2 regions of the Pseudomonas sp. ML2-2023-3 genome follow, and region 1 is predicted to be linked to the other one. Evidence: predicted binding sites of a transcription regulator. Region 1 holds the regulator's gene; the other holds the start of a gene.
What was found. The regulator LexA, encoded in region 1, represses DNA repair genes until DNA is damaged. The targets are predictions, from matches to a motif close to CTGTNTNNNNANACAG.
Positions count from the first base shown of each region.

Region 1 (15,486 bases):
CTACGAGACCATGCGCCTGGCGATGGACAAGAAGGTGCGCGACGAAATCACTCGAAAAGGTGTCGGGCGCAGCCAGATCATTATCCTCGAGGCGCTGCTCAAGCTGCGTCAGGTGTGCTGCGATCTGCGACTGGTCAGCGACACCCCGCCGAAAAAAGGCAGTTCCTCGGGCAAGCTAGACAGCCTGATGCTGATGCTCGAAGAACTGTTTGCCGAAGGCAGGCGCATCCTGCTGTTTTCCCAGTTCACCTCGATGCTCGGCCTGATCGAAATCGAACTGAAAAAACGCAAAGTGCGCTACGCCATCCTCACGGGGCAAACCCGTGACCGACGCACACCGGTCAAAGACTTCCAGAGCGGCACCCTGCAAATATTCCTGATCAGCCTCAAGGCTGGCGGCGTGGGATTAAACCTCACCGAAGCCGACACCGTGATTCACTATGACCCGTGGTGGAACCCGGCGGCTGAAAACCAGGCCACCGACCGCGCCTACCGTATCGGCCAGGAAAAACCGGTGTTTGTTTACAAGATGATTGCCCGCGGCACCGTGGAGGAAAAAATCCAGCACTTGCAGCAAGAAAAATCGGATTTGGCCGCAGGTGTTCTGGACGGACGAGTCGCCGGTGACTGGAAATTACAGGACGACGACATCGACGCGCTCTTCGCGCCGCTGCCACCCAAAACAGAGAAGCGCTGAGACACCCGACTTATTGATTAACTGCAGGCGCGGTCTTTCTGCTTGATCGCGCTGACGCCATCGCGAGCAAGCCCGCTCCCACGGGCTTTGTGGTGCTTGCGAAATCTTGGGAGCTGGCTTGCCGCGATTCAGGCGATACGGTCTTTCTGCTTCGCCAAGCGTCAAAGCGGCATCGATGTGCTCAATCTATTAATTGAGCATCCTTGAGCGCACCCATTGCCACCAGCCAGCGCGGGCTCTGGCGATAGTCAGTGCTGGCCCAGGCCTGACCGCGCATGCGTGCAATCCTGGGCGAAGGGGTAACGTTCAACCGCTGAGCAGCGCTGAGTGCCAACTCCGCCGCCGCACGGTCGTTGCATACCAGTCCCATGTCACAACCCGCCGATAAGGCCGCCTCAATCCGGCTGGCGGCATCACCCACTACGTGCGCACCCGCCATCGACAGGTCGTCACTGAAAATCACGCCGTCGAACTGAAGCTCGCCGCGCAAAATATCCTGCAACCAGCGACGTGAGAATCCTGCAGGCTGGCTGTCCACTTGTGGATAGATCACGTGGGCCGGCATGACAGCAGCCAGATGCTTGCTCAAGCGGGCAAAAGGCACGAGGTCATGGGCGCGAATCTGCTCAAGACTGCGCTCGTCAGTTGGAATGGCGACGTGAGAATCAGCCTCGGCCCATCCGTGTCCCGGAAAATGCTTACCGGTCGCCGCCATGCCCGCGTCGTTCATCCCGCGAATAAAAGCCCCGGCCAATGTGGCTGCGCGCTCAGGGTCTCCCTCGAACGAACGGCTACCGACCACAGCGCTACGCTGATAATCCAGATCCAGGACCGGGGCAAAGCTCAGGTCCAGCCCTACGGCCAGCACTTCAGTGGCCATGATCCAGCCACACTGTTCAGCCAGGTACTCGGCGTTGGGGTTATCAGCAATGGCACGCATGGCTGGCAGGCGCACGAACCCCTGACGCAGACGCTGCACCCGGCCACCTTCCTGATCGACCGCCAGCAACAGGTCGGGACGCAGCGCGCGAATCGAAGCGCTCAACTCACGCACCTGGCGCGGATGCTCGATATTGCGTGCAAAGATAATCAACCCGCCTACTTCTGGCTGGCGAAGTAATTGCCGATCTTCAGCCGTCAGCCAAGTACCGGCGACGTCCACCATCAAGGAGCCTTGCAAGGCAGAACTCATGGGAAATCCTTTAAAAAGAGAGCGTTCATTGCCCGGTCCGGATCCGCAGCCACGCGCCTGCGCGCCGCACTCCAGAGAGGCAGCGGCGAATCGACAGACGGGAATAAGTCAGGGTTGGGCATGGCAACTAGCTTAGCGGAACAAAGCTGCCGCGCCCACCCGCCGCGGGTCAAACCTTGGCGGTAACCGGGGCGGTTTTACTGCGGGGGCGAAGCTGGGCACTGGCCATTGCAGAATCCGTGACGCCGCTTTGTGCACGCATGCCTGCCGCGAGGAATGGCACCATCAGACGCATCACCTGCTCGATGGAGGTGTTGACACCGAAATCAGTCTCGGCAATTGCACGCAACGCCTTGATTCCCGACATGCTGAAGGCCGCAGCACCCAGCATGAAGTGCACGCGCCAGAACAACTCGATGGGCGGGATTTGTGGGGCAGCCTCGTTGACCAGCAGCATATAGCGGCGAAAAACCTTGCCGTACATGTCTTCAAGATAGCGACGCAAGTGACCCTGGCTCTGACTGAACGCCAACCCGAGCAAGCGCATGAAAATCGACAGGTCGTTACCACTGCGCGGCTGGATCACCAGCGCCTGCTCGACCAGCATCTCCAATAACTCTTCAAGGCTGGGGCGGTTCTCAGGCTTGGCCTGACGACGCTCCAGCTCACGATCGAGGTTGGCGCAAAAAGGCCCCAGGAAGCGCGAAAAGACGGCCTGGATCAGCGCCTTTTTAGAACCGAAATGGTAATTAACCGCCGCCAGATTGACCCCGGCTTTACTGGTAATCAGCCGCAATGAGGTTTCAGCAAACCCTTTTTCCGCGAACAGCTGCTCGGCAGCATCAAGGATACGTTCAACGGTTTCCGACTGGGCCATGACTACTCCGCCTGACAAACATTTAAACACTTGTTTGAAACATACGTTTCAGATTGTAAAAAGTCAAGATGAGGCATTCGTTTCAGGACCGGGCAGTTCTGCATTTAACCACAGCCTCGGCCAGTCCGGCCCCACCTGATAAAGTACGGGTCGCCCGACATATTAATGACCGTCCAGCGGACCGCTGGAAATGGGTGATTGCCAAGAAGCTTTCACTGTATATAATCCCAGTCACTGTATAAAAAGACAGAGCGATCAACATGCTAAAACTGACGCCACGCCAAGCTGAGATCCTGGCCTTCATCAAGCGATGCCTGGATGACAACGGATACCCGCCCACCCGTGCCGAGATCGCACAGGAGCTGGGCTTCAAATCCCCCAACGCCGCCGAAGAACACCTCAAGGCGCTTGCCCGCAAGGGTGCCATCGAGATGACCCCCGGTGCCTCCCGCGGTATTCGCATACCCGGCTTCGAAGCCAAGTCTGACGAATCCACGCTGCCCATCATTGGCCGAGTAGCTGCCGGTGCTCCGATTCTTGCGCTGGAGCACGTCGAAGAGTCCTGCAACATCAACCCGACCTTCTTTCACCCCAGAGCCGACTACCTGCTACGGGTACAAGGCATGAGCATGAAGGATGTCGGCATCTTCGATGGCGATCTGCTTGCCGTGCATACCTGTCGCGAAGCCCGTAACGGCCAGATTGTCGTGGCCCGTATCGACGACGAAGTCACGGTCAAACGCTTCAAGCGTGAAGGCAACAAGGTCTGGCTCATTGCCGAGAACCCTGAATTCGCCCCGATTGAAGTCAACCTCAAAGACCAGGAACTGGTCATTGAAGGCTTGAGTGTCGGCGTAATTCGCCGCTAAAGGAGGCTTCATGCAGTTCCCACACACCCCGCTGCCAGCACAACTCACCCTTTTTGAAGCGTTCATGGCTCAACCCATGACGCCCGCGATCAAGGACGTGCTCGATTCCCCCTGGAGCGCCGAACCCGAGGTGTTCAGTGAACTGTCGCTACGCGGTGCCGCCGGAAACTGCCTGAACCTGCTTGCCCCCATGCTGCGCGAACTGAGCGAGCAACAAAACGCCCGCTGGCTGACACTGATTGCGCCACCTGCAAGCCTGACCCAAAGCTGGTTACGCGATGCCGGACTGAACCGCGAGCGCATTCTGCTGCTGCAACCCAATGGCAACAAAAGCGCCTTGCAACTGACCTGCGAAGCGCTGCGACTGGGTCGCAGCCACACGGTAGTGAGCTGGATCAACCCGCTGACCAGCGCTGCCCGCAATCAGTTGATCAGCGCAGCTCGCACCGGTCACGGGCAAAGTCTGAATATACGCTTGGGTTAAACAGTTGATGCCTGCGCAGGGCCAGTGCAGAACGCACTCGCCTGGCTGCGGAGCACGAGTCAGAGTCGCTTAGTGAAGAATGCGTGGCCCATCGTCTTTTTCGAGCTCGCCTTCGGCCAGCCGACCCGCCATTTGTACACCGACGCTAAGCATGGCTTTCGCCACCTCTACGTGCTGCCCCTGAAGAAAAGCCTTGGCATCTTCAGAAAAATTCAGCGTTACCAAAGACCCTTCGTCCTCAGCACGGCGCAACTCGATGCGGCCGTCTGGCAACTCGACAATTTCTAGAAAAGACGTTGGCATATAAATTTGTTCTCCACGAAAGCGCGGGAGTATATCAGCCATCCCGCGGGAATTTCCCGTGATCTGTAGCGCTTTCGATTACAGACTGATGAATGACTGTACCGTTTCGGTTTCGACCCTTAGCACTCATTGAGTCCATCACGGAACCGAATGGCCAGACCTTTGAGGTTCTGACGCCACTCCTCCATTGTTTCGCGACTCAACTCCTGGGGTGCCTCATCCTCCAGGTTGACCGCAATGATCAAGGGCTGGAACACATCCGCCTTGACCTTTTTGGGTGCCTGTAACGGCTGATACAGAGCAGCGTGGGTCGCAACCAGTTGCGCCAGCCATGTCTGCGGCGCCTGTGCCAGTTCAACCAGCTCGGCCAGTTCCGGGATGGCCTTCTCGTCCAGCACTTGCTGGGTGAGCAGCAGTTCGACCCGAGGTGCATTGGCTTGGGACAGACGATAAAAGCCAGCAATCTCATGACACAAGCCAAGCAGCGCACCATACAGATGAAATACCGCCGACTCGCGCTCTGCCTGAACCAGCGCCTGAGCATTCATGGCCCGACCCTCACTCGCCTTGTTCATGGCCTCAAGGGCCAGGCCAGCGAAATAGATCTTCTGATTGGTACGGGTATAGAGTTCGTGAGCCATGCGGGCGCTCCACATCGAATGGGTAAAGGCAGGTAGTGCAGTCTCAGGGATCAGGCCGTGCTGGCGCAAGGCCTACGTTCCCTGCGCTTTTGTGGGAGCGGGCTTGCCCGCGATGCAGGCGCTGCGGTGCTTCAGCCAAACCGTGTCGATGCCATCGCGAGCAAGTCTGCTCCCACAAAAGCACTCAAGCAGCGGCAACCAGGCCCGGGATTGGCAAACAAAAAAACCGCGCAAGGCATACAGCCCTTGCGCGGTTTTCTATTCAGCGATCAACTCAGATCAAGCGTCTTTTTCTTTACGCTTGTCTTCAACCTTCCAGCTACCGCCGTCGTAGAACGCACGCCAGCCAGTCGGCTTGCCATCCACTTCAGTCTGCACGTACTGCTCTTTGGTTTTGCGGCTGTAGCGAATCACTGCAGGACGGCCATCCGGATCTTTCTTCGGCGCTTCGCACAAGAAGTGATACTTGGGATCGATCTCGTCCTTGTGGGGCACAATTTCGATCACCAACGGAGCACGAGTCTCACGGTTTTTCGGGAACTGGCTTGCCGCCAGGAACAACCCCGAAGCACCGTCACGCAGGATGTACGTGTCGTTGACCTTCTCGCATTTAAGTTCCGGCATTTTCACCGGGTCCATTTTCGGTGGCGCCGCTTCACCGCTTTTCAGCAGTTTTCGGGTGTTTTTGCACTCGGCATTGGTACAGCCGAAGAACTTGCCGAAACGACCGGTTTTAAGCTGCATTTCGCTGCCGCACTTGTCGCACTCAAGGCTCGGACCTTCATAGCCCTTGATGCGGTAGTTGCCTTCTTCGATTTCGTAGCCGACACAATCCGGGTTGTTACCGCAGATGTGCAGCTTGTGCTTCTCATCCAGCAGGTAGGCGTCCATTGCCGTGCTGCAGATCGGGCAACGGTGTTTGCCCAACAGCACCAGGGATTCGGATTCGCCTTCGTCGTCGGCCGCAATTTCGTCACCCGGCACCAGATTGACAGTGGCCTTGCAACGCTCTTTGGGCGGCAGGCTGTAGCCCGAACAACCCAGGAACACGCCGGTTGAAGCCGTGCGAATCTGCATTGGACGACCACATTCCTTACAAGGAATATCAGTCATTACCGGCTGGTTGGCACGCATGCCACCTTCCGGTGCAGCAGCTACTTCGAGCTTCTTCTTGAAGTCGCCGTAGAACTCGTCCAGTACGTTTTTCCAGTCACGCTCGCCTTGCGCCACGTCATCGAGGTTCTCTTCCATACCGGCCGTGAAGCCGTAGTCCATCAGGTCGGAGAAGCTCTCGGACAAGCGTTCGGTAACGATGTCGCCCATTTTTTCGGAATAGAAGCGGCGGTTGTGCAACGCCACGTAACCACGATCCTGAATGGTCGAGATAATCGCCGCATAGGTCGAAGGACGACCAATGCCACGTTTTTCCATCTCTTTTACCAGGCTGGCTTCGGAGTAACGCGCAGGCGGCTTGGTGAAGTGCTGGCTCGGGTCGAGCTCGATCAGCTTCAGGGCATCGCCCTGAGCCATGTCTGGCAGCACATCGTCGTCGCCCGGCTTGGCAATTTGCGGCATCACACGGGTGTAACCGTCGAATTTGAGGATGCGGCCCTTGGCACGCAGCTCAAAATCACCGGCCGCCACAGTGACGGTGGTGGACAGGTACTTGGCCGGCAGCATCTGGCACGCCACGAATTGGCGCCAGATCAGCTCGTAAAGGCGCTCAGCGTCGCGCTCCATGCCCGACAGCTTGCTCGGGTGCATGTTTACGTCAGAAGGACGAATCGCTTCGTGAGCCTCCTGTGCGCCTTCCTTGCTGCTGTACACATTGGGTGCCGGCGGCAGGTACGACGCGCCGAACTCACCTTCAATATAAGTACGCGCCATCTCGACCGCATCGGCCGAGAGGTTGGTGGAGTCGGTACGCATATACGTGATGTAGCCAGCTTCATACAAACGCTGGGCCATCATCATGGTTTTCTTCACCCCGTAGCCCAGGCGATTGCTCGCGGCCTGTTGCAGGGTGGAGGTAATGAAAGGCGCCGACGGCTTGCTGCTGGTCGGTTTGTCTTCACGCTTGACGATGCTGTAGTTCGAAGCCTTGAGCTTCTCCAGCGCCGCCATTGCCTGAGCTTCGTTGAGCGGCTTGAACGCCTCGCCTTTTTCACGGGCAACGTCAAAACGCACTTTCGCCCCCTTGGCAGTGCCAAGGTCGGCGTGGATTTCCCAGTACTCTTCAGGGTTGAACGCACGAATTTCGCGCTCACGCTCCACCACCAGCTTCACGGCCACCGATTGCACACGGCCTGCCGACAGGCCACGGGCTACCTTGGCCCACAGCAGCGGCGAAACCATGTAACCCACGACGCGGTCGAGGAAGCGGCGGGCCTGCTGGGCGTTAACGCGGTTGATATCCAGCTCGCCCGGCTTGGAGAAGGCTTCCTGAATCGCTTTCTTGGTGATTTCGTTGAACACCACGCGCTTGTAGCGGGTGTCATCACCACCGATGGCTTCGCGCAGGTGCCATGCAATGGCTTCCCCCTCGCGATCCAAGTCGGTTGCGAGATAGATGGTGTCAGCATCCTTGGCAAGCCGGCGCAGCTCTTCGATGACCTTTTCCTTGCCGGGCAGGATCTCGTACTTGGCTTTCCAGCCATGCTCGGGATCGACGCCCATGCGCGAGATCAGCTGCTTCTGAGCCTTCTCTTTTGGCGACAGGGCCGGCACTTCGCCCGCCGCTGCCTTGCCACGCTTGGCAGCCGGTTCTTTGCTGGCGCTAGCCGAACCGCTGGTGGGCAGGTCTCGGATATGGCCGATACTCGACTTCACCACGTACTCGTTGCCCAAGTACTTGTTGATGGTCTTGGCCTTAGCCGGGGATTCCACAATGACCAGCGATTTGCCCATGGATCAGAAAATTCCTGAATTCTAGAAGTGAAAGGCGGTTCGCGCCTGACGCGGCACCGCTATATATAGTGGCTACAAGGTGAGGTCAAGCACAGGGTTCTGCGCGACCTTGCCTTATGGCCGGGAAAAAAGGCTGGGTTCGGCCTGAATCAAGGCAAAGCGCGGGACGTGTTCGCCCTCAACGATGACTGACTCCAGGAACATGCTCAGCGGGCGCACCCAAAAGCCGTAATCGCCATACAGGGCTTGGTAGAACACTACATCTTCTTCGGTTTCAGAATGGCGAGCCACACTGAAAACACGATACTGAGGACCTTTGTAGTGTTGATAGAGCCCAGGTTGTAGCGACATGTTGCGGCCCCTCTGCAAATAAAAAAATTAAACACGCTTAAAAACAAAAACCGGGGCACAAGGCCCCGGCTTCCATCAACGCAACGCTTAGACGCGTTCGAAGACGGTGGCAATGCCCTGGCCAAGACCAATGCACATGGTGGACAACCCGAAAGTGCCGCCATTTTGCTTCATTACATTGAGCAAAGTGCCGGAGATACGAGCACCCGAGCACCCAAACGGGTGACCCAGAGCGATGGCACCGCCGTGCAGGTTAACCTTCTCATTCATCTTGTCGAGCACTTTCAAATCTTTCAGCACTGGCAGGGCCTGTGCAGCGAAAGCTTCGTTGAGCTCAATGAAGTCGATATCGGCCATATTCAAGCCTGCACGCTTCAATGCTTTTTGTGTAGCCGGTACTGGACCATAGCCCATGATCGCAGGATCCACACCCGCAACTGCCATCGAGCGGATCACTGCCAGCGGCTCAAGCCCCAGGTCTTTTGCACGCTGGGCAGACATCACGATCATGCATGAAGCACCATCGGTGATTTGCGACGAAGTGCCCGCAGTCACGGTACCGCCTTTAGGGTTGAACGCAGGTTTCAACGCCGCCAGGCTTTCCAGGGTGGTATCTGGACGAATAGTTTCATCGTAGTCGAAAACTTTCAGGAAACCGTTTTCGTCGTAACCCTGCATCGGGATGATTTCGTCCTTGAACTTGCCTTCTACCGTCGCCTTGTGAGCGAGTTGGTGAGAACGCACAGCAAATGCATCCTGCTGTTCGCGGGTGATGCCGTGCATCTTGCCCAGCATTTCAGCGGTCAAACCCATCATGCCCGAGGCTTTTGCCGCGTACAGCGACATGTGCGGGTTAGGGTCGACACCGTGCATCATGCTCACGTGACCCATATGCTCGACGCCGCCCACCACGAAAACGTCACCGTTGCCGGTCATGATCGCTTGCGCAGCCGTGTGCAGGGCGCTCATGGACGAGCCGCACAGGCGGCTCACGGTCTGTGCAGCCGAGGTGTGCGGGATCTGGGTCATCAGCGACGCCATGCGCGCAATGTTCCAGCCTTGCTCCAGGGTCTGGTTCACACAGCCCCAGATCACGTCTTCGACTTCACCCGGGTCAACCTTGCTGTTGCGCTCCAGCACTTTACTGATCAGGTGTGCAGACATGTCTTCAGCACGGGTGTTGCGGTGCATGCCACCCTTGGAGCGGCCCATCGGGGTGCGACCGAAGTCTACAATCACCACGTCTCTAGGATTCAAGCTCATAATTTCACTCTCACTCTAATGGGGCGCTTAACCGAAGAAGCTCTGGCCGTTCTTGGCCATCTCACGCAGCTTCGCAGTCGGGTGGTACAGCGCGCCCAGTTCAGCGTACTGATCGGCCAGGGCCACGAACTCTGCAACACCGATCGAATCGATGTAGCGCAGCGCGCCGCCACGGAACAGCGGGAAGCCAATGCCATAGACCAGGCCCATGTCAGCCTCGGCTGCGGTTTCAACGATGCCGTCTTCCAGGCAACGCACGGTTTCAAGACACAGCGGGATCATCATCCAGTTGATGATGTCTTCGTCGGTCACGTCGCGCTGCTCGTAGACGATAGGCTTGAGGACCTCAAGCACGCTCGAATCAACGATTTTCTTCTGCTTGCCGCGCTTGTCTTCTTCGTAGGCGTAGAAGCCCTTGCCGTTCTTCTGACCCAGGCGCTTGGCCTCGTACAAAGCGTCAATCGCTGAACGACGGTCGTCTTTCATACGGTCCGGGAAGCCTTCGGCCATAACGTCGCGACCATGGTGACCGGTGTCGATGCCGACCACGTCCATCAGGTACGCCGGGCCCATTGGCCAACCGAATTTTTCCATCACTTTGTCGATACGCACAAAGTCGACACCGGCGCTGACCAGCCTGGCGAAACCGCCGAAGTACGGGAACAGGACGCGGTTGACCAGGAAGCCCGGGCAGTCGTTGACCACGATCGGGTTCTTGCCCATTTTCTTGGCATAGGCAACGGTGGTTGCTACGGCCAGGTCGCTGGACTTCTCGCCACGAATCACTTCAACCAGCGGCATCATGTGCACCGGGTTGAAGAAGTGCATGCCGACGAAGTTTTCCGGACGCTTGAGGGCCTTGGCCAGCAGGCTGATGGAAATGGTCGAGGTGTTGGAAGCCAGAATGGCGTCTTCGCGAACGTGATTTTCCACTTCCGCCAGTACAGCCTGCTTGACCTTCGGGTTCTCGACTACCGCTTCGACCACAAGGTCGACGTTACCGAAATCGCCGTATGACAAAGTAGGACGAATGCCGTTCAGCACTTCAGCCATTTTCGCCGGTGTCATGCGACCCTTATCAACGCGGCCTACCAGCAGCTTGGCAGCCTCGGCCAGACCCTGCTCGATGCCGTGCTCGTTGATGTCTTTCATCAGGATCGGCGTACCTTTGGAGGCCGACTGATAGACAATACCGCCACCCATGATGCCTGCGCCCAGAACGGCCGCCTGCTTCACGTCTTTGGCAATCTTGTCGTAGATCTTGGCTTTTTTCTTCAGTTCCTGATCGTTCAGGAACAGGCCGATCAGGCATTGCGAAGCTGAGGTTTTTGCAAGCTTGGCGAAACCTGCTGCTTCCACTTCCAGCGCCTTGTCACGACCGAAGTTCGCGGCTTTCTGGATGGTCTTGATCGCTTCAACCGGGGCCGGGTAGTTCGGGCCAGCCTGGCCGGCCACAAAACCTTTAGCGGTTTCGAAAGCCATCATTTGTTCGATTGCGTTCAGCTTGAGTTTTTCAAGCTTGGGTTGACGCTTGGCCTTGTAGTCCAGCTCGCCACTGATGGCGCGCTTGATCAGGTCCAGCGCTGCAGCGCCCAGCTTGTCAGCCGTTACCACAGCATCTACGGCGCTCACTTTCAGAGCGTCTTCGGCGCGGTTTTCCTTGCCGGAGGCAATCCACTCAACCGCGTTATCAACGCCAATCAGGCGTGGCAGGCGCACGGTACCGCCAAAGCCCGGATAGATACCCAGCTTGACTTCCGGCAGGCCGATTTTGGCGCTGTCCGCCATGACCCGGAAGTCAGCAGCCAGACACATTTCCAGACCGCCACCCAACGCGATGCCATTGATGGCCGCGACGGTGGGTACGTTGAGGTCTTCAAAATCGCTGAAGATCCTGTTGGCTTCGAGGTTGCCAGCGATCAGCTCGGCATCCGGCAACTTGAAGTTTTCGACGAACTCGGTGATGTCGGCGCCAACGATAAAGACGTCTTTACCACTGGAAACGATGACACCCTTGACCGAAGCATCTGCCTTGATCGCATCTACAGCCTGACGCAACTCGTTCAGGGTTAGACGGTTGAATTTGTTGACGGACTCACCCTTGAGGTCGAACTTCAGTTCGACGATGCCACTTTCAAGAGCCGTAACCGTGATGGCTTTACCTTCGTAAATCATCAACTGATCTCCAGGATATGGAAGCTGAACAGTACACGTCAGAAGCTAGCGTCTGGCTGTCACTGACCTTTGTGTCAATGCTGTTGCCAATCCGCCAGGCACACCCGCCAACGCGATAATCGGGATTGAAAATGAGAGCTGTCTTACATGACAAACGCTCAATTCATACGCCCGTTTGATTTGGGTGTCGACACCTTCAGGGAAAAGCGATCGATTGTCAATTGTCCGAAACAACGATGACAAAACGACCCGGCAGTCAGTTTAGACACCTGCGGTACGAGTGCTCGAAACCATTGAAGCGCCCTGCAGGTGAAAATTGTGGGAGCGGGCTTGCTCGCGATTCAGACGACGCGGTTTGTCCGCCACACCACGCCGATTCCATCGCGAGCAAGCCCGCTCCCACAAAGGTCATGCCAGCGCCTTGAGCACCTCATCAATCGCCTTGAGCACCTTAGCCTCACCCTTCTCGCCCCACACCAGCACAATCATCTGTGCATCGGCCTCAACTTTGTAAACATTGGCCGGCAGCTTTTTGAACTGCGCCAGCAGGCGCTCATCTTCACATTCTTCCTGCCAGCGATTGAGCCATTTTCCAGGTGCCGATTGCCAATAGCACCAAACATCAGGCTTAGTACTGCGGCGCGGGCGATGGTACTGCGCGCAGGAACCGGGCGGCTGGGGCTCAAGCCAGTACGGCCATTCCTGAGGCGCCAGCTGCATGGACAAACCAATGCGCCGTGCCTCCATGCGCAAATCCATACGCCCACTCTGCCCCCGGGAAGGCCGCAACCAGGCCAGGGGACTCAGAACCAGCGCCAGGATTGACACCACTATCCATACCGTCATATCTGTACTCTCATTACGTGATAAACGAGTGACCCAGACTTGAACCAAGGCTCTGGAAAAGGGCCATACTCATAACTAATCGCCATCTACAGGAGCACCCCACATGCCCTACGAACATATTTTGGTCGCTGTCGACCTGACCGACGAATGTGACCCCGTGATCAATCGCGCCAGCGAAAGCGCCAAGGCTAACGGTGCCAAACTGTCACTGATACATATCGTCGAGCCGATGGCGATGGCGTTTGGCGGCGACGTGCCCATGGATCTCTCGCAACTGCAGCAGCAACAGTTCGATCAGGCCAAGGAGCGCCTTGAGCGGCTGATCGCCAAGTACCCGCAACTGCACAAGGATTACTGCCACCTGAACTACGGTCAGCCGCGCCAGGAAATCCATGCCTTGGCCAAAGCACAAAAATGCGACCTGATCGTGGTCGGCAGCCACGGCCGTCACGGCCTCGCCCTGTTGCTGGGCTCCACCGCCAACGACGTACTGCATGGCGCTCCGTGCGACGTACTGGCAGTCAGCCTGAAAAAACCTGACTAAGTTTATCTGCATGTAACAACAAAAAAGCCCGGCACCTTGTTAAAGGGCCGGGCTTTTTCAGTTCAGCACGCAGTCAATCAGGCATCCAGCTCAGCCCAGCGCTCAACCAGTTGCTCAAGCTCGGCTTGCAACGTTTCAAGCTTGGCAATGACTTCTGCAGTTTTGGCAGCAGGCAACTGATAGAAACCCGCATCAGCCATCTCTGCTTCAACCACAGCAATTGCCTGTTCTTTCGCGTCGATATCCGCCGGCAACGATTCCAGCTCACGCTGCAACTTGTAGCTCAGCTTCTTTTTCGCAGCAGGAGCAGGTTGTGCGGCCACAGGAGCCGGCGCAGCCTCGACCACGGCCGAGTTCAGGTCGGCCTTGCCGGACTTGCTCTCGGTCACGCCCAGCAGACGCGGCGAACCGCCCTGGCGCAGCCAGTCCTGATAACCGCCCACGTACTCGCGAACCTTGCCTTCGCCCTGGAAAACCAGGGTACTGGTGACCACGTTGTCGAGGAATGCCCGGTCGTGACTGACCATCAGCACGGTGCCCTTGAAGGTCAGCAAGACCTCTTCGAGCAGCTCCAGGGTTTCAACGTCCAGGTCGTTGGTAGGCTCATCGAGCACCAGCAGGTTGGCTGGCTTGCTGAACAGCTTGGCCAGCAACAGACGCGCACGCTCACCACCCGACAGCGCCTTGACCGGCGTGCGGGCACGCTGAGGGCTGAACAGGAAGTCACCCAGGTAGCTGAGTACATGGCGGCTCTGACCGTCGATATCGATAAAGTCGCGGCCTTCAGCCACGTTATCGATCACGGTTTTTTCCAGATCCAGCTGATGACGCAACTGATCGAAGTAAGCCACGTCGATGCGTGTACCTTCCTCAACCGTGCCTTCGGTCGGCACCAGGCCGCCCAGCATCAGCTTCAGCAGCGTGGTTTTACCTGTACCGTTGGCACCCAGCAGACCGATACGGTCGCCACGCTGGAGCACCATCGAGAAGTCCTTGAGCAGGAACGGGCCACCCGGGTGAGCAAAGCTGACGTTTTCCAGCACCATCACTTGCTTGCCGGACTTGTCTGCCGTATCCAGCTGGATGTTGGCCTTGCCGGTACGCTCGCGACGCTCGCTGCGCTCTACGCGCAACTCCTTCAGGGCGCGTACACGGCCTTCGTTACGGGTGCGACGGGCCTTGATACCTTGACGGATCCACACTTCTTCCTGGGCCAGACGCTTGTCGAACAGCGCGTTGGCTGTCTCTTCAGCAGCCAGGGTGGCTTCCTTGTGGACCAGGAAGCTGGCGTAGTCGCCGTTCCAGTCGATCAGGCCGCCACGGTCCAGTTCCAGAATCCGGGTGGCCAGATTTTGCAGGAATGAACGGTCGTGGGTAATAAACAGAACCGCGCCCTGGAAGTCCTTCAAGGCCTCTTCCAGCCACGCGATTGCGCCGATATCCAGGTGGTTGGTCGGTTCGTCGAGCAGCAGCAAGTCCGGTTCGGAAACCAGTGCTTGCGCTAGCAGGACGCGGCGACGCCAGCCACCGGACAATTCGGCGAGGGTTTTGTCGGCAGGCAACTGCAGACGGCTCAGGGTGCTGTCTACCAATTGCTGCAAGCGCCAGCCATCACGGGCTTCGAGGTCTTGCTGAACATGCATCAGCTTGTCCAGGTCAGCATCGGTCACGATGTTCTGGCTCAGGTGATGGTACTGGGCCAGCAACTCGCCAACACCGTCCAGGCCTTCGGCCACAACGTCGAACACGGTCCGCTCGTCGGCTACCGGCAACTCTTGCGGCAATTCGCCAATCTTGAGGCCGGGCGCGCGCCAAACAGAGCCGTCATCGGGTTTTTGATCACCTTTGACCAGCTTCATCATGCTGGACTTGCCGGTACCGTTGCGGCCGATGATGCACACCCGCTCTCCACGGGCGATCTGCCAGGACACCTTGTCCAACAACGGCATAGAGCCGAAAGCAAGGGACACATCGCTGAATTTGAGCAGGGTCATGAGCTTCTCCAAAAACTGGGCGCGCATTCTACCTGATTTAACCCCTTGGGCGGCCGGGTATTTCTTGTACGGCCCCCGCTCCCCTTCATTTAGTGCCAAGTTGCACCGGTTAACCGGCAAGGCTTTCACGTGCTGCTGGCAAAAGGCTAAGCTAGGAAATAATCAGTGCAGGCCAGACCTGCGCTCGTCGCGTTTTTATCAGTACGGAAGCCTCATGCGCAGTCGTCTCTTCAATTTTTTATCCTGCCTGCTTCTCACCAGCTGTGCCGTGCAAGCCGCCCATGGCGCAGACCTGACTCAACAACGCCAACTTTACGACCAGGCCAAGCGTGCCTTGGCCAAG
Region 1 is NZ_CP146343.1:2,218,559-2,234,044, reverse strand. It holds gene V6P94_RS10410 (DEAD/DEAH box helicase) at 1-697, shown strand, start outside; gene nagZ (beta-N-acetylhexosaminidase) at 879-1,877, opposite strand; gene V6P94_RS10400 (TetR/AcrR family transcriptional regulator) at 2,059-2,766, opposite strand; gene lexA (transcriptional repressor LexA) at 3,027-3,635, shown strand; gene sulA (SOS-induced cell division inhibitor SulA) at 3,646-4,119, shown strand; gene V6P94_RS10385 (hypothetical protein) at 4,189-4,422, opposite strand; gene V6P94_RS10380 (DUF6586 family protein) at 4,542-5,063, opposite strand; gene topA (type I DNA topoisomerase) at 5,343-7,970, opposite strand; gene V6P94_RS10370 (DUF1653 domain-containing protein) at 8,085-8,321, opposite strand; gene fadA (acetyl-CoA C-acyltransferase FadA) at 8,409-9,584, opposite strand; gene fadB (fatty acid oxidation complex subunit alpha FadB) at 9,612-11,759, opposite strand; gene V6P94_RS10355 (hypothetical protein) at 12,168-12,605, opposite strand; gene V6P94_RS10350 (universal stress protein) at 12,709-13,149, shown strand; gene V6P94_RS10345 (ATP-binding cassette domain-containing protein) at 13,227-15,143, opposite strand; gene V6P94_RS10340 (transglycosylase SLT domain-containing protein) at 15,358-15,486, shown strand, end outside.

Region 2 (15,486 bases), 2.4 Mb from region 1:
AGCACACCACGAGGAATACGACCACCCAGGCGCTGGAACTTGCCCGGATCTCGCAGGAATTCGACCAGTTCGCCGACTTCTTCCTTCGCCTCATCACAACCCGCTACGTCAGCCAGAGTCGTTTTGACCTGGTCTTCCGACAGCAGCCGCGCCTTGCTCTTGCCAAAGCTCATCGGGCCGCCTTTGCCGCCGGCACCGCCCTGCATCTGGCGCATCATGAACATGAAGACAGCGATGATCACCAGAATCGGGAAGCTTGCAACCAGCAGCTGAGTCCAGATGCTTTGTTGCTCTGGCAGTTTGCCCTCAACGGTCACATGGTTATCCACCAGGTCACCGATCAAACCGTTGTCCTGAATAGCCGGACGGATGGTTTTGAAGGAATCGCCATCGCTGCGTTTGCCGGTAATCACGTAGCCATCCACGGCAACGCGCTCGACCTTGCCATCCTTAACTTGCTGGATGAAGTCGGAATAGTTGAGGGTTTGTGGCTCGTTTGGACTGGAGAAGTTGTTCATCACTGTCACCAGGACAGCGGCGATGATCAACCACAGGATCAGATTCTTTGCCATATCGTTCAATTAGCTACCCTCTGAAGCAAGCCCCGCTACTGAAGCGTGCTTCGCATGATATTCACCGGCATAACTTACTACATTGCCTACAACCCTTGCAGGCTCCGTCTGTAACCCTTTGTGAAACTTTGACTACACAATATTCGTTATGCCAGATCTGTAAAGCGATTCAAAAAAAACTATCGCCCTTGTCAGAGACGCTCATCACTGGCGGAACCATCGATACCGCGGAAGCCGCGCCCCAGCAAATACTGCTCGCGGGACCTGTCTCGAGACGACGACGGCTTGCGCATCTGCACCTTGTCGAACAGCTTGCGAATGTCTTTGTGGTACTGATCGAAGCCTTCGCCTTGGAAAACTTTAATCAGAAAATCACCACCAGGACGTAGGACGCGACCAGCAAGGTCCAGTGCCAATTCGCACAGGAACATCGCCCGGGGCATATCCACAGCGGCCAATCCACTCATATTGGGGGCCATATCAGAAATCACAAGGTCTACTTGCGTATTTCCTACTGCTTCGAGGATCTGTGCCAGTACGGCGTCCTCGGTAAAGTCGCCCTTGATGAAGGTCACATCAGGAATGCTGTCCATGTCCAGGATGTCGGAAGCAATCAAACGCCCCTGACCACCGATCAGACGACTGGTCACCTGTGACCAGCCACCCGGGGCAGCACCCAGGTCAATCACTGTCATGCCGGGACGAATGAGTCGATCGCGCTCTTGAATCTCCAGCAATTTGTAGCTGGCGCGCGAGCGATACCCGTCTTTTTGCGCCATTTTGACGTACGGGTCGTTGAAATGCTCTTTCAGCCAGTTAAGGCTAGTCTTGGAACGGGCCACGGGCCACCTCAAAAATTTTAAACGGGTCGTGATTAACTGGGCGGTCTGGGACTCGCTCGGGTAAACTGGCCGCCGCTTTTTACAAGATCAGACACAGGGGTCAGATTATGCCGCTCACTCAAGAGCAGAAGAAACAGTACAAATCCATTGGCCACCATCTGAAACCAGTTTTGACTGTGGCTGATAATGGTTTGACTGAAGGTGTTTTAGCCGAACTCGAACGCGCATTGGGCGATCACGAGCTGATTAAAATCAAAGTCAACATTCTGGATCGTGAATCCCGCCTGGAAGCCGTCGCACAAATGTGCAAGGCCGGCAAAGCGGAACTGGTACAGGTTATCGGCAAAATGGCGCTTCTGTACCGCAAGAACGTCAATGTAAACAAGCAACTGTCGAACATCCATCGCTTCAAGTGATGTCGACAAGGGTCAAGGGTGCGCCTGGCGCGCCCTGAAACTCTTCCAGGGATAAACCCGAGAGCCATGCAAGAACTGCCCGCGCAACGCATCAGGCAGCCAGAGACGCCCAACGCAACCCTTCCCGCACCTGCTACTCGCCTTTCAACTTGCAACGCTGCCAACCGGGTTCAGGCCAGCACCGCTAAAAATTCTGTGTGCAACAACCACAAGCTGCCGACCCGGAACACCCGGGCCAGCCGCCAAAGAAGTGCGCCCGCACAAGGCGGGCGCCATTCTTAGATGTGACGCACCTCAATGATCTCGTATTCAATAACACCGCCAGGTGTTTTCACCGCGACTACGTCACCCTCTTCCTTGGCAATCAAGGCACGAGCAAGTGGCGAACCCACGGAGATTTTTCCGAGCTTGAAGTCAGCTTCATCTTCACCAACGATCTGATAGACAACGCGCTCGTCAGTTTCAACGTTCGCGATCTCAACCGTGGTGCCGAAAATCACCTTGCCGGTGTGAGGAATCGCTGCCACATCAATAACCACTGCGTTTTGCAGACGGCCTTCGATGTCACGGATACGAGCCTCAGACATACCCTGGAGCTCACGAGCTGCATGGTATTCAGCATTTTCTTTCAAATCGCCCAACTCACGCGCCGTACCGATTTCCTTGCTCAGCTTCGGCCGAACAACCTTGGTCAGGTGTGCGAGTTCTTCCTCCAGGGCCTTGTGGCCCTGGACGGTCATTGGATACTTGATCATGACTTCAATCCTGCGTGTAGATCCTGCAAGCGGCGCACGGTTTTTTCAGGACCGAACTTGAGCGCTTCGCAGATCGCTTCGCCAGCAGCAATGGTCGTGGTGCAGTAGATCTTGTGCTGCAGCGCGTTGCGGCGAATGGAGTAGGAGTCAGCAATCGACTGACGACCCTCGGTAGTGTTGATGATCAAGGTAACTTCGTCATTCTTGATCATGTCGACAACGTGCGGACGACCTTCGGTCACCTTGTTCACGCGACGTACTTTCAAGCTGGCAGCTTCGATGAACTTGGCTGTGCCCGCCGTTGAAACGATCTCGAAGCCCAGGCTGATCAGGTCGCGAGCAACGCCAGCCACCAGGGGCTTGTCGTCGTCACGAACGCTGATGAAGGCAGTACCGCCAGTCGGCAGCACTTCGCTTGCACCCATCTGGGCCTTGGCAAAAGCTTCGCCGAAGGTATCGCCCACACCCATCACTTCACCGGTGGACTTCATCTCAGGGCCGAGAATCGGGTCAACACCCGGGAATTTGGCGAACGGGAAGACCGCCTCTTTCACGCTGTAGAAGTTAGGAATGATTTCTTTGGTGAAGCCGATTTCTTTCAGGGTTTTACCGGCCATCACGCGAGCTGCGATCATCGCCAGGGAAACACCGATGCACTTGGACACGAAAGGAACGGTACGCGAAGCACGCGGGTTCACTTCGATCACGTAGATATCTTCGCCCTGCAGAGCCAACTGCACGTTCATCAGGCCGACAACGCCCAATTCCAGAGCCATCTTCTTGACCTGCTCGCGCATCTCGTCCTGGATGTGCAGCGGCAGCGAGTACGGCGGCAGCGAACATGCAGAGTCACCAGAGTGAACACCCGCCTGCTCGATGTGCTGCATGATCGCGCCGATCACTACATCAGTACCGTCGCAGACAGCATCCACGTCCATTTCGATGGCACAGTTGAGGAAGTGATCCAGCAGCACAGGGCTGTCGTTGGACACTTTCACCGCGTCGCGCAGGTAGCGCTTGAGCTCTTCTTCTTCGTAAACGATTTCCATCGCACGGCCGCCCAAAACGTAGGACGGACGAACAACCAGCGGGTAACCGATCTTGCCAGCGGCGCGAATCGCTTCGTCTTCGCTGCGCACAGTGGCGTTTGGCGGCTGACGCAGGTTCAGGCGCTCAACCATCTGCTGGAAACGCTCGCGGTCTTCAGCACGGTCGATGGCGTCAGGGCTGGTACCGATGATCGGTACGCCGGCTTCTTCCAGGGCGCGGGCCAGTTTCAGCGGGGTTTGGCCGCCGTACTGGACGATCACGCCTTTTGGCTTCTCGACCCGCACGATTTCCAGGACGTCTTCGAGGGTTACGGATTCAAAGTACAGACGATCCGAAGTGTCGTAGTCGGTGGAAACGGTTTCCGGGTTGCAGTTGACCATGATGGTCTCGTAACCGTCTGCACGCAGCGCCAGAGCGGCGTGAACGCAGCAATAGTCGAACTCGATACCTTGGCCGATACGGTTCGGGCCACCGCCCAGGATCATGATCTTGTCACGATCCGAAGGGTTGGCTTCGCACTCTTCCTCGTAGGTGGAGTACATGTAAGCGGTGTCGGTGGCGAACTCGGCGGCGCAGGTGTCAACGCGCTTGTAGACCGGGAACACTTCCAGCTTGTGACGGTGACGACGCAGGTTTTTCTCGGTGACACCCAGCAGTACGGCCAGGCGCGCATCGGAGAAGCCCTTGCGCTTGAGGCGATACATGGCATCACGGTCAATCGAGGACAGCGCCATGGTCTTGATCTTTTCTTCGTCCTTGATCAGATCTTCGATCTGCACCAGGAACCAAGGGTCAATCATGTTCATGCCGAAGATATCTTCGACGGTCATGCCTGCGCGGAACGCGTCAGCCACGTACCAGATACGCTCGGCGCCCGGCACGGTCAGTTCGCGCTTGAGCACGGCCATGCTTTCCGGGTTGCTCAGGTCCAGCTTTGGATCAAGACCGCTTACACCCACTTCCAGACCGCGAAGGGCCTTTTGCAGGGATTCCTGGAAAGTCCGGCCGATAGCCATGACTTCACCCACAGATTTCATCTGCGTGGTCAAACGAGCGTCAGCCTTGGCGAACTTCTCGAAAGCAAAGCGCGGCAGCTTGGTCACAACGTAGTCGATGGACGGCTCGAAGGACGCAGGAGTAGCGCCGCCGGTGATTTCGTTTTGCAGTTCGTCCAGGGTGTAGCCGATCGCCAACTTGGCAGCGATACGTGCAATCGGGAAACCGGTCGCTTTCGATGCCAGGGCCGAGGAACGCGATACACGCGGGTTCATCTCGATCACAACCATACGGCCGGTGTCCGGGCAAATACCGAACTGAACGTTGGAACCGCCGGTTTCAACGCCGATCTCACGCAGTACCGCCAGGGAGGCGTTACGCATGATCTGGTATTCCTTGTCCGTCAGGGTTTGTGCCGGAGCAACGGTGATCGAGTCACCGGTGTGCACGCCCATCGGGTCAAAGTTTTCAATCGAGCACACGATGATGCAGTTGTCCTTCTTATCGCGGACAACCTCCATCTCGTACTCTTTCCAGCCGATCAGGGATTCGTCGATCAGCAGCTCTTTGGTTGGCGACAGGTCCAGGCCGCGAGCGCAGATTTCTTCGAACTCTTCACGGTTGTAAGCAATACCGCCACCGGTGCCGCCCATGGTGAAGGACGGACGGATGATGCACGGGAAGCCCAGCTTTTCGAGAACCGCATTAGCCTCTTCCATGCTGTGAGCGATACCGGAACGCGGGCAGTCAAGACCGATGGACTTCATCGCCTTGTCGAAACGCGAACGGTCTTCAGCCTTGTCGATGGTGTCGGCATTGGCGCCGATCATCTCTACGCCGAACTTCTCCAGAACGCCTTCGCGCTCCAGATCCAGTGCGCAGTTCAGAGCAGTCTGGCCGCCCATGGTTGGGAGCAGTGCGTCCGGACGCTCTTTTTCGATGATCTTGGCAACGGTCTGCCATTTGATCGGCTCGATGTAGGTGGCGTCGGCCATGTCCGGGTCGGTCATGATGGTGGCCGGGTTGGAGTTCACCAGGATGACGCGATAACCCTCTTCGCGCAGGGCTTTACAGGCCTGGGCGCCGGAGTAGTCGAATTCACAGGCCTGGCCGATAACAATCGGGCCAGCGCCGAGAATCAGGATGCTTTTTATGTCTGTACGTTTTGGCATGGGTTTGTCACTCAAATCCGCAGGTCAGTCGGCAAGCTGTCAATCAGGCTTCTGAAGCGCCCTGGGGGCCACCGAAGGTCGGGGCCGCCACAGGGCGCTGCAGCAGGGAGCTGATCAGCGGCGCTTGGCCATCTCATTGATGAAGCGATCGAACAGCGGCGCAACGTCGTTCGGGCCAGGGCTTGCTTCAGGGTGACCCTGGAAGCTGAAAGCGCTCTTGTCGGTCAGCTCGATACCTTGCAGCGTGCCGTCGAACAGCGACTTGTGAATGGCGCGCACGTTGGCTGGCAAGGTTGCTTCGTCTACCGCAAAACCGTGGTTCTGGCTGGTGATCATCACAACACCTGTGTCCAGATCCTGGACCGGGTGGTTAGCGCCGTGGTGGCCATGACCCATTTTCACGGTCTTGGCGCCCGAGGCCAGAGCCAGCAGCTGGTGACCGAGGCAGATACCAAACACCGGAATCTCGGTATTCAGAACTTCCTTGATGGCCGTGATCGCGTAGTCGCAAGGCTCAGGATCGCCAGGACCGTTGGACAGGAACACGCCATCAGGGTTGAGTGCCAGTACATCGCTGGCCGGGGTCTGAGCAGGAACCACCGTAACGCGGCAGCCGCGCTCAACCAGCATGCGTAGGATGTTCCATTTTACGCCGTAGTCGTACGCGACCACGTGGTAAGGCAGCTCGCTGGCTTCGATAGTCGGGTGACTGTCAGTGGCCAGGTTCCAGACGCTGGAGCGCCACTCGTAGGCTTTTTCGGTGCTGACGACTTTCGCCAGATCCATGCCTTTCAGGCCCGGGAAGCCGCGAGCAGCTGCAATTGCAGCCTCGTCAGAAATATTGTCGCCCGCCATGATGCAACCGTTCTGCGCGCCTTTCTCACGCAGGATGCGCGTCAGGCGGCGAGTGTCGATACCGGCGATGGCTACAACATTGTTGGCTTTCAGGTAGTCGGCCAGCGACATGGTGTTGCGCCAGTTGCTTGCAACCAGCGGCAGATCACGGATTACCAGACCTGCGGACCAGACACGATCAGACTCGGCGTCTTCCGGGGTAGTACCGGTATTGCCAACATGCGGGTAAGTCAGGGTCACGATTTGCTGAGCGTAGGAAGGATCCGTCAGGATCTCCTGGTAGCCAGTCATTGCGGTGTTAAACACCACCTCACCAACGGTTTGACCGTCGGCCCCAATGGCTTCGCCGCGAAAAATGCTGCCATCAGCGAGGGCGAGTATGGCTTGCTTAGTCAAGAAGACCTCCCGTAAATAAAGCCTGAAAGGGCGATCGCAGGTTGTAAAAAAGCGGAGTGACGTATGGACACGTCACCCCGCTTCTTCATCGAATTATCTGCGCGCTTTTAGTGGACACACTAAAGCTGTAGCTTACAGAAAAAGGCTTTTTTGGTCTACCGCTAAAGAGTCTAAAAGACAGGAGAATGCGACAGGAAATCGCTTAGCGGTTAAAAATCGGGCTGCTGGCGCGCCAACAGCCCGATTTTACAGAGATAACTCAACGCAGGTCGAGCACATCCTGCATGTCATACACGCCGGGCTCTCGCCCTTCCAGCCACAAGGCAGCACGAACGGCACCCTTGGCAAAGGTCATGCGACTGGATGCCTTGTGGGTAATCTCGAGACGCTCACCCTCAGTGGCAAACAGCACCGTATGATCACCCACCACATCACCGCCGCGCACAGTGGCAAAACCGATGGTTTCACGGTCACGAGCACCGGTATGGCCTTCACGACCATATACCGCAACCTTTTGCAGATCGCGGCCCAGCGCATCGGCAATCACCTCACCCATGCGCATCGCCGTTCCCGAAGGAGCGTCGACCTTGTGCCGATGGTGCGCCTCGATGATTTCGATATCCGCCTCATCACCCATCACCCGCGCCGCCATATCCAGCAACTTGAATGACAGATTGACCCCGACACTGAAGTTGGAAGCAAAGACAATCGCAATGTCCTGACCCGCTTCGACCAACAGCTGTTTTTGCGCCGCACTCAAGCCCGTGGTGCCAATCACCATGGCCTTGCCCAGCTTGCGACACACCGCCAGATTGCCCAGCATCACTTCAGGCAAAGTGAAATCGATGAGCACATCAAAATCAGCAGCGACCTCCTGCAGGCTAGCCGACAACGGCACATCAATTCGCCCGACAGAAGCCAGCTCGCCGGCATCAGCCCCCACCAGGGAACTGCCCGGACGAACGATTGCCGCCGTCAGCCCGCACAGTGGCGAGCGCTGCTGCACCGCATCGATCAATGTCTTGCCCATGCGCCCGGCAGCGCCCATCACAGCTATACGTCGCATCTACCGCTCCTTACAGGTCGCCGAAAAAACGCTTCACGCCTTCAAACCAGCCCGTGGCGTTTGGGGAATGGCAGCTATCGCCTTCCAGCGTGGTACGGAACTCTTCCATCAGTTCACGCTGACGACGACTCAACTTGACTGGAGTTTCAACTACAACGCGGCACATCAGATCGCCTGCACCACCGCCACGCACCGGAGCAACGCCCTTGCCACGCAAGCGGAACTGCTTGCCAGTCTGAGTACCTTCAGGGACTTTCAACTTGACCCGACCATCCAGCGTTGGCACTTCAAGCTCTGCGCCCAATGCGGCATCAGCCACGCTGATCGGCACTTCACAGAACAAATGCTTGCCGTCGCGCTGGAAAATCGCGTGCTCGCGCACATCGATCACTACATACAGATCGCCAGTCGGCCCACCCTGTACACCCGCCTCGCCTTCGCCCGACAGACGAATGCGATCGCCGGTATCAACGCCCGCAGGGACTTTCACGGAAAGGGTTTTGTATTCTTCTACACGGCCTTCGCCACGGCAGCTGTCACACGGATCAGAGATGACCTTGCCTTGACCATGGCAACGCGGGCAAGTCTGCTGAACAGCGAAGAAACCCTGCTGCATGCGCACCTGACCAATACCGCCACAGGTTGTACAGGTCACAGGCGAAGAGCCCTTCTTGGCGCCCGAGCCGTCACATGGCTTGCAGTTGACCAGCGTCGGAACGCGGATATTGACCGTGGTACCGCGCACGGCCTCTTCCAGATCCAGCTCCAGCGTGTAGCGCAAATCACTGCCACGCTGAGCGCCGCCCCGGGAGCCGCCACGGCCACCACCAAAGAAATCGCTGAACACATCGCCAAAAATATCGGAGAAGTTCTGGCCGCCAAAACCAGCACCGCCGCCACCCATTTGCGGATCAACACCGGCATGGCCGTATTGATCGTAGGCCGCACGCTTGCTGGAGTCCGACAGAACTTCGTAAGCTTCGTTAGCTTCCTTGAACAGTTCTTCCGAGGCCTTGTCATCCGGATTGCGGTCCGGGTGATGCTTCATCGCCAGTCGGCGATAAGCTTTTTTCAGTTCGATCTCAGTCGTAGTGCGTTCAACACCCAATATTTCGTAATAGTCGCGCTTTGCCATAATTCTTTGCACTCTCAAGGACGTTCGACAAAACCCTCCCGAGCCTCGCCAAACCCGCCAAGCCCGAAAAGGATCAGACCCGACTCACGTCTTTTCAACGATATTGGTTTCTGTTTAACAGCCAATGCATTGGCCGACAGGAGCGATTACCTCTGGCCGGAAAACAAGAAAGATCCAGACCAAACCGCCAGCATTCGACCTTGTCGCATGCTGTAAAAATTCCTTTACTCCAGACACGCCAACGCGGGAGCAAGCTCCCGCGCGGCGACATCCTACCAGTCACCGCTAAAGCGCGGTCAACTGGCCGACAAACAAGCTGATTACTTGTTGTCTTTTACTTCTTCGAACTCAGCGTCGACAACGTCGTCCGCTTTTTCAGCCGAATCAGCTGGCTTGGCCGCTGCGTCTGCCGGGTTCGCTTGCTCGGCGTACATTTTCTGTGCAACCGGAGCAGACACCTTGGACAGCTCTTCAACCTTGGCTTCGATAGCAGCCTTGTCGTCGCCTTTAACAGCGGCTTCAAGTGCAACTACAGCAGCTTCGATTGCAGCTTTCTCTTCCTCGGTTACCTTGTCGCCAGCATCGACGATCATTTTGCGAGTCGAGTGAACCAGTGCGTCGCCCTGGTTACGTGCAGCTGCCAGCTCTTCGAACTTGCGGTCTTCCTCAGCATTGATCTCGGCATCACGAACCATCTGAGCGATTTCTTCCTCGGACAGACCCGAGTTAGCCTTGATCACGATGGACTGAGACTTGCCAGTCGCCTTGTCTTTTGCACTTACGTGCAGGATGCCGTTGGCATCGATATCGAAGGTTACTTCGATCTGAGGCACGCCACGTGGAGCTGGTGGAATGTCGGCCAGATCGAACTTGCCCAACGACTTGTTCTGTGCGGCTTGCTTACGCTCACCTTGCAGTACGTGAATGGTCACAGCGCCTTGGTTATCGTCAGCAGTCGAGAACACTTGCGATTTCTTGGTAGGAATCGTGGTGTTTTTCTCGATCAGAGCAGTCATTACACCGCCCATGGTTTCGATACCCAGAGTCAGCGGGCTCACGTCCAGCAACAGAACGTCTTTAACATCACCGGCCAATACCGCGCCCTGGATGGCAGCACCCATTGCAACAGCTTCGTCCGGGTTCACGTCTTTACGTGCTTCCTTGCCGAAGAACTCGGTTACCAGCTTCTGTACCAGCGGCATACGAGTCTGACCACCGACCAAGATCACGTCGTTGATCGCGCCAACGTCGATACCAGCGTCTTTCAGAGCAATGCGGCAAGGCTCGATGGTGCGCTGAACCAGGTCTTCAACCAGCGATTCCAGCTTGGCGCGGGAAATCTTCACGTTCAAGTGCTTAGGACCGGTGGCATCTGCAGTGATGTAAGGCAGATTCACGTCAGTCGACTGGCTCGAAGACAGTTCGATCTTGGCTTTTTCAGCAGCTTCTTTCAGACGCTGCATCGCCAGCGGGTCACCTTTGAGGTTCATGCCGCTTTCTTTCTTGAACTCGTCAACCAGGTAGTCGATCAGACGGATGTCAAAGTCTTCACCACCCAGGAACGTGTCACCGTTGGTTGCCAGCACTTCAAACTGGTGCTCGCCATCAACTTCGGCAATTTCAATGACCGACACGTCGAAAGTACCGCCACCCAAGTCATAAACGATGACAGTGTGGTCGCCCTTCGCTTTGTCCATACCGTAAGCCAGAGCAGCTGCGGTTGGTTCGTTGATGATGCGTTTAACGTCCAGACCCGCGATACGGCCGGCGTCTTTGGTTGCCTGACGCTGGCTGTCGTTGAAGTAGGCCGGAACGGTAATGACCGCTTCAGTCACTGGCTCGCCGAGGTAGTCTTCGGCGGTTTTCTTCATTTTCTTCAGAATTTCAGCCGAAATCTGTGGCGGAGCCATTTTCTGGCCGTTCACTTCAACCCAAGCGTCGCCGTTGTCAGCCTTGGCGATCTTGTACGGAACCATCTGAATGTCTTTCTGTACGACTTCTTCGTCAAAGCGACGACCGATCAGACGCTTCACCGCGTACAGGGTGTTATGCGGATTGGTCACTGCCTGACGCTTGGCCGACTGGCCAACCAGAATTTCGCCATCATTGGCGTACGCAACGATCGACGGCGTAGTGCGCGCGCCTTCTGCGTTTTCGATAACTTTTGCTTTACCGTTTTCCAGAACCGAAACACACGAGTTGGTGGTCCCGAGGTCAATACCGATAATTCTGCCCATGTTTACTCTCCCTAAATTTGAATTTTGTTGCCGCAGCAGTAATGACCAACTGCGGCATTGCTTAACGCTTGACTTCTAAATGGGGGCCTTGCGGCCGATTTCAAGCCTTTTCGTCAATCGATGGCGAAACCGGCGCTGGCGCCTTGCTGACTACGACCATAGCCGGGCGCAGCAAGCGACCATTGAGCTGATAACCCTTTTGAAACACCTTGAGCACACTGTTTGGCTCCAGGTCAGCACTTTCCTGCATTGCCATCGCCTGATGATGCTCGGCATTGAAGGGCTCGCCGTGCGGGTCGATCGCTTCCAGCTGATAACGCTTCAGGGTGTCCTGGAACATTTTCAGGGTCAGTTCGATCCCTTCGCGCATCGGACGAATGTTTTCATCGTCCGGGCTGGACAGCTCAAGACCGCGCTCCAGACTGTCGATCACCGGCAACAGGTCGCCAGCGAACTTCTCCAGCGCAAACTTGTGAGCCTTCTCAACATCCTGCTCAGCGCGGCGGCGAACGTTCTGCAGATCGGCAGCTACGCGCAGAGCCTGATCATTAGCGGCTGCCAGCTGCTCTTCAAGCACCTGCACACGGGCTGCCAAATCTTCACCTGCTACATCGGCGGCCTGGTTGGCGTCCTGGTTCTGCGTATCCATAGTCTGTTCGTCTGCCATAGATTTCTCCTTTCAAACTTCGTCCGCGAGCTCGACTCGCGCTTCTGCCAAGGTATATGGGGTCGCAATTCTCAGGTTCAAGAGCCTGAAAACCAGAAAATAGATGTTAGAGCCCCCTGGCGTTACCTGCAAAAAAACAAAATCGAGCTAAAAAATCCAAAAAAACAAGCAAATCGAACTAAGCACAGCCATTGTCAGCACGAAACAAAACACTGTATAAATAACCAGACATTACGTTTTGGAGCAGCTCCTATGCTGGTGCACCTGTCCGTACACAACTACGCCATCGTTGAACATCTCGATCTCGAACTGGATCGCGGGATGAGTGTAATCACTGGCGAGACCGGTGCCGGCAAATCGATCATGCTCGACGCCCTGGGCCTCACACTAGGGGACCGCGCAGACAGCGGTGTTGTCCGCCCGGGAGCCGACAAGGCCGATATCCTGGCCACGTTCGACCTGCAAGACATACCAGAAGCCCGGGCCTGGCTTGCCGAGCGCGACCTGGAAGGCGAAGGTCCGTGCATCTTGCGCCGAGTCATTACTGCCGAAGGCCGCTCGCGCAGCTACATCAACGGCACCCCCTGCCCCCAAGGCGACCTCAAGGCCCTGGGCGAGCTGCTGATTGATATCCACAGCCAGCACGAGCACCAGTCGCTGCTCAAACCCGACACCCACCGCCGCCTGCTCGACGAGTTCGCCGGCGCCACCGACCTTGCCCGCCAGGTGCAATTGGCCGCGCAACGCTGGCGCCAGACCAGGCAAGAGCTTGAACACCTGTCCAACTCCGGCGATGAACAGCGCTCGCGCCATCAACTGCTCAGCTACCAGCTCGAAGAACTTGAAACCCTTTCCCTGGGCGAGAACGAACTGGAAGAACTGGAACAGGAACACAAAAACCTGACCAACGCCGAAACCTTGCTGACCATATGCCGCCAGGTGGTGGAGCAATGCAGCGAAAGCGACTCAGGCAACGTGCTCAATGCCCTGACGGTGAGCCTCAATCGCCTTTCAAGCATCAACAACAACTCGGGCTCACTGGGCGAAGCCACCGATCTGCTGGCCAGCGCACAAATTCAAGTCGAAGAAGCCGTGGGCGAGCTCAATCGCTTTATCGACCATTTTGATGCTGATCCAGGCCGACTGCAGTACCTGGAAGAAAGGCTCGACACCATCTATACACTGGCGCGCAAACACCGCGTGCAACCCACCGAAGTGGCTGCCTTGCAGCAAAAACTGCTGGATGAACTCGAAACCCTCAACGCCAACGACGAGAACATCGAACGCCTGGCCAATGAGCTGACGTCCTATTCCCGCCACTATCATGAGTGCGCACGCGAACTCAGCAACTTGCGCAGCCAGGCTGCAACGCGCCTGAGCAGTGCCGTTGAAGAAGAAATACAGCGCCTTGGCATGCCCGGTGGCCGTTTCGTGATTGAACTGCGCCCACAGAGCAGCAATGACCCTATGCCTCAAGGCCTGGAGCAGGTCGAACTGCTCGTAAGTGCCAACCCCGGCCAGCCACTCAAGGCATTGGCCAAAGTTGCCTCTGGCGGTGAGCTGTCACGTATCAGCCTGGCCATCCAGGTAATTACCGCTCAAACATCCCGCGTACCCACTCTGGTATTCGACGAAGTGGATGTCGGGATTGGCGGCCCGACGGCCGAAATCGTGGGGCAACTGCTACGCCGCCTTGGCGAGCGAGGCCAGGTACTGACAGTCACTCACTTGCCGCAAGTGGCTGCCCAATGTCATCAACACCTTTTTGTACACAAGGTCCGCGAGAGCGATACCACCCGTACTGCCGTGGCCAAATTGAGCAAAAAAGAGCGCGTAGAAGAGGTTGCACGCATGCTCGGCGGTGTCGACCTGACCAAAGAATCCTTGGCCCACGCCAAAAAAATGGTCGTCACTGCAAAGAATCTGGCGGCTTAACGACGAACGGTTATCAAAAGACCGATATCAGAAAGCACGAAGGCGGCCCTAGGGCCGCCTTCGATCGTTTCGCGAACCGTAGCTCGCGTGACATGCTTACTTGGACTTCTTGCGCACGTACAGCACCAAGTTGTGATCCACCAACTCAACACCGTGCTTGGCTGCAATGGCGTGCTGCAGTTTTTCGATGTCTTCGTCGAAAAACTCGATCACTTCACCGCTGTCCACGTTGACCATATGGTCGTGGTGGCCGCCGTCAGCATCAGCCAATTCAAAGACCGCATGACCGCCATCAAAGTTATGGCGAATCACCAGCCCGGCTGACTCGAACTGGGTCAGCACACGGTAAACCGTGGCCAGACCGACGTCCTCGCCTGCTTGCATAAGTGCCTTGTAAACGTCCTCGGCGCTCATGTGACGCTGCTCTGCAGAGTCAAGCATCTGTAGAATTTTGACTCGTGGCAGAGTCACCTTAAGTCCGGCCTTACGTAGTTCGCTATTTTCAACCATGGTTAGCTTTCTCGCGGAAGCGGCTTCGCAGCTTCTCTTAATACGGGTATGATCGGCGTTTACGTTGTCCCAGCCAAGATAGTGGAAGTCGCCCACCGATGCAAAACACCAAGCTCTTGCTAACCAGTTTCACCTTTGTGGGACTGCTCGCACTCGCCGGTTGTTCATTCCCCGGGGTTTACAAAATCGACATCCAACAGGGCAATGTCGTCACGCAGGACATGATAAACCAGTTACGCCCGGGAATGACCCGTCGGCAAGTGCGGTTTATCATGGGCAACGCCCTGCTGACCGATACATTCCACCCTGATCGCTGGGATTACCTGTATAGCCTGCAGCCCGGCGGCGGTGAACGCCAACAGGAACGCGTCAGCGTGTTCTTCAACCAAAATGACCAGCTCGTAAGCTTGTCAGGCGACTTCAAGCCTGGTGTAAGCCGCGACGAAGCCATTCTCGGCAAAACCGGCGGCACAAACGTGACCGAACCGGCCACTGAAGCTCCAGTCGAGAAGAGCGAAGTTCCAGCCAAGCCTGGTTCGTTGCTTGATCAAATCCAGAAGGACGTAGACGGTGTTGAAACCGTACCGGTTCCTACGCCAGAACCTCTGGACACAACCGAACAATAAGCGTTCGGCACAAAAAAGCCCGGCATGCCGGGCTTTTTGTTGCCTGCCATAAAGAGCTCACTGCTGACTCAGACGCTTGGCCTCGGCAGCTTTAGCCGCACGCTGACGCCGAATTTCTTTAGGGTCGGCCAGCAGCGGGCGATACATCTCAATGCGATCGCCCGCCTGCAACACCCGGGTTTCAGGCTCTGCGACCTGCTTGCCGAATATCCCCACCGGGCAATTCGCCAGATCGAGTTCGGGAAACTCACGCCCC
Region 2 is NZ_CP146343.1:5,167,734-5,183,219, forward strand. It holds gene ftsH (ATP-dependent zinc metalloprotease FtsH) at 1-572, opposite strand, end outside; gene rlmE (23S rRNA (uridine(2552)-2'-O)-methyltransferase RlmE) at 764-1,414, opposite strand; gene yhbY (ribosome assembly RNA-binding protein YhbY) at 1,522-1,830, shown strand; gene greA (transcription elongation factor GreA) at 2,109-2,585, opposite strand; gene carB (carbamoyl-phosphate synthase large subunit) at 2,582-5,803, opposite strand; gene carA (glutamine-hydrolyzing carbamoyl-phosphate synthase small subunit) at 5,918-7,054, opposite strand; gene dapB (4-hydroxy-tetrahydrodipicolinate reductase) at 7,314-8,120, opposite strand; gene dnaJ (molecular chaperone DnaJ) at 8,131-9,255, opposite strand; gene dnaK (molecular chaperone DnaK) at 9,576-11,492, opposite strand; gene grpE (nucleotide exchange factor GrpE) at 11,593-12,159, opposite strand; gene recN (DNA repair protein RecN) at 12,412-14,094, shown strand; gene fur (ferric iron uptake transcriptional regulator) at 14,191-14,604, opposite strand; gene V6P94_RS23965 (outer membrane protein assembly factor BamE) at 14,703-15,230, shown strand; gene V6P94_RS23970 (RnfH family protein) at 15,288-15,486, opposite strand, start outside.
Region 2: a site for LexA is predicted at 12,372-12,387, ahead of recN (DNA repair protein RecN). Genes of this name have one in related genera too.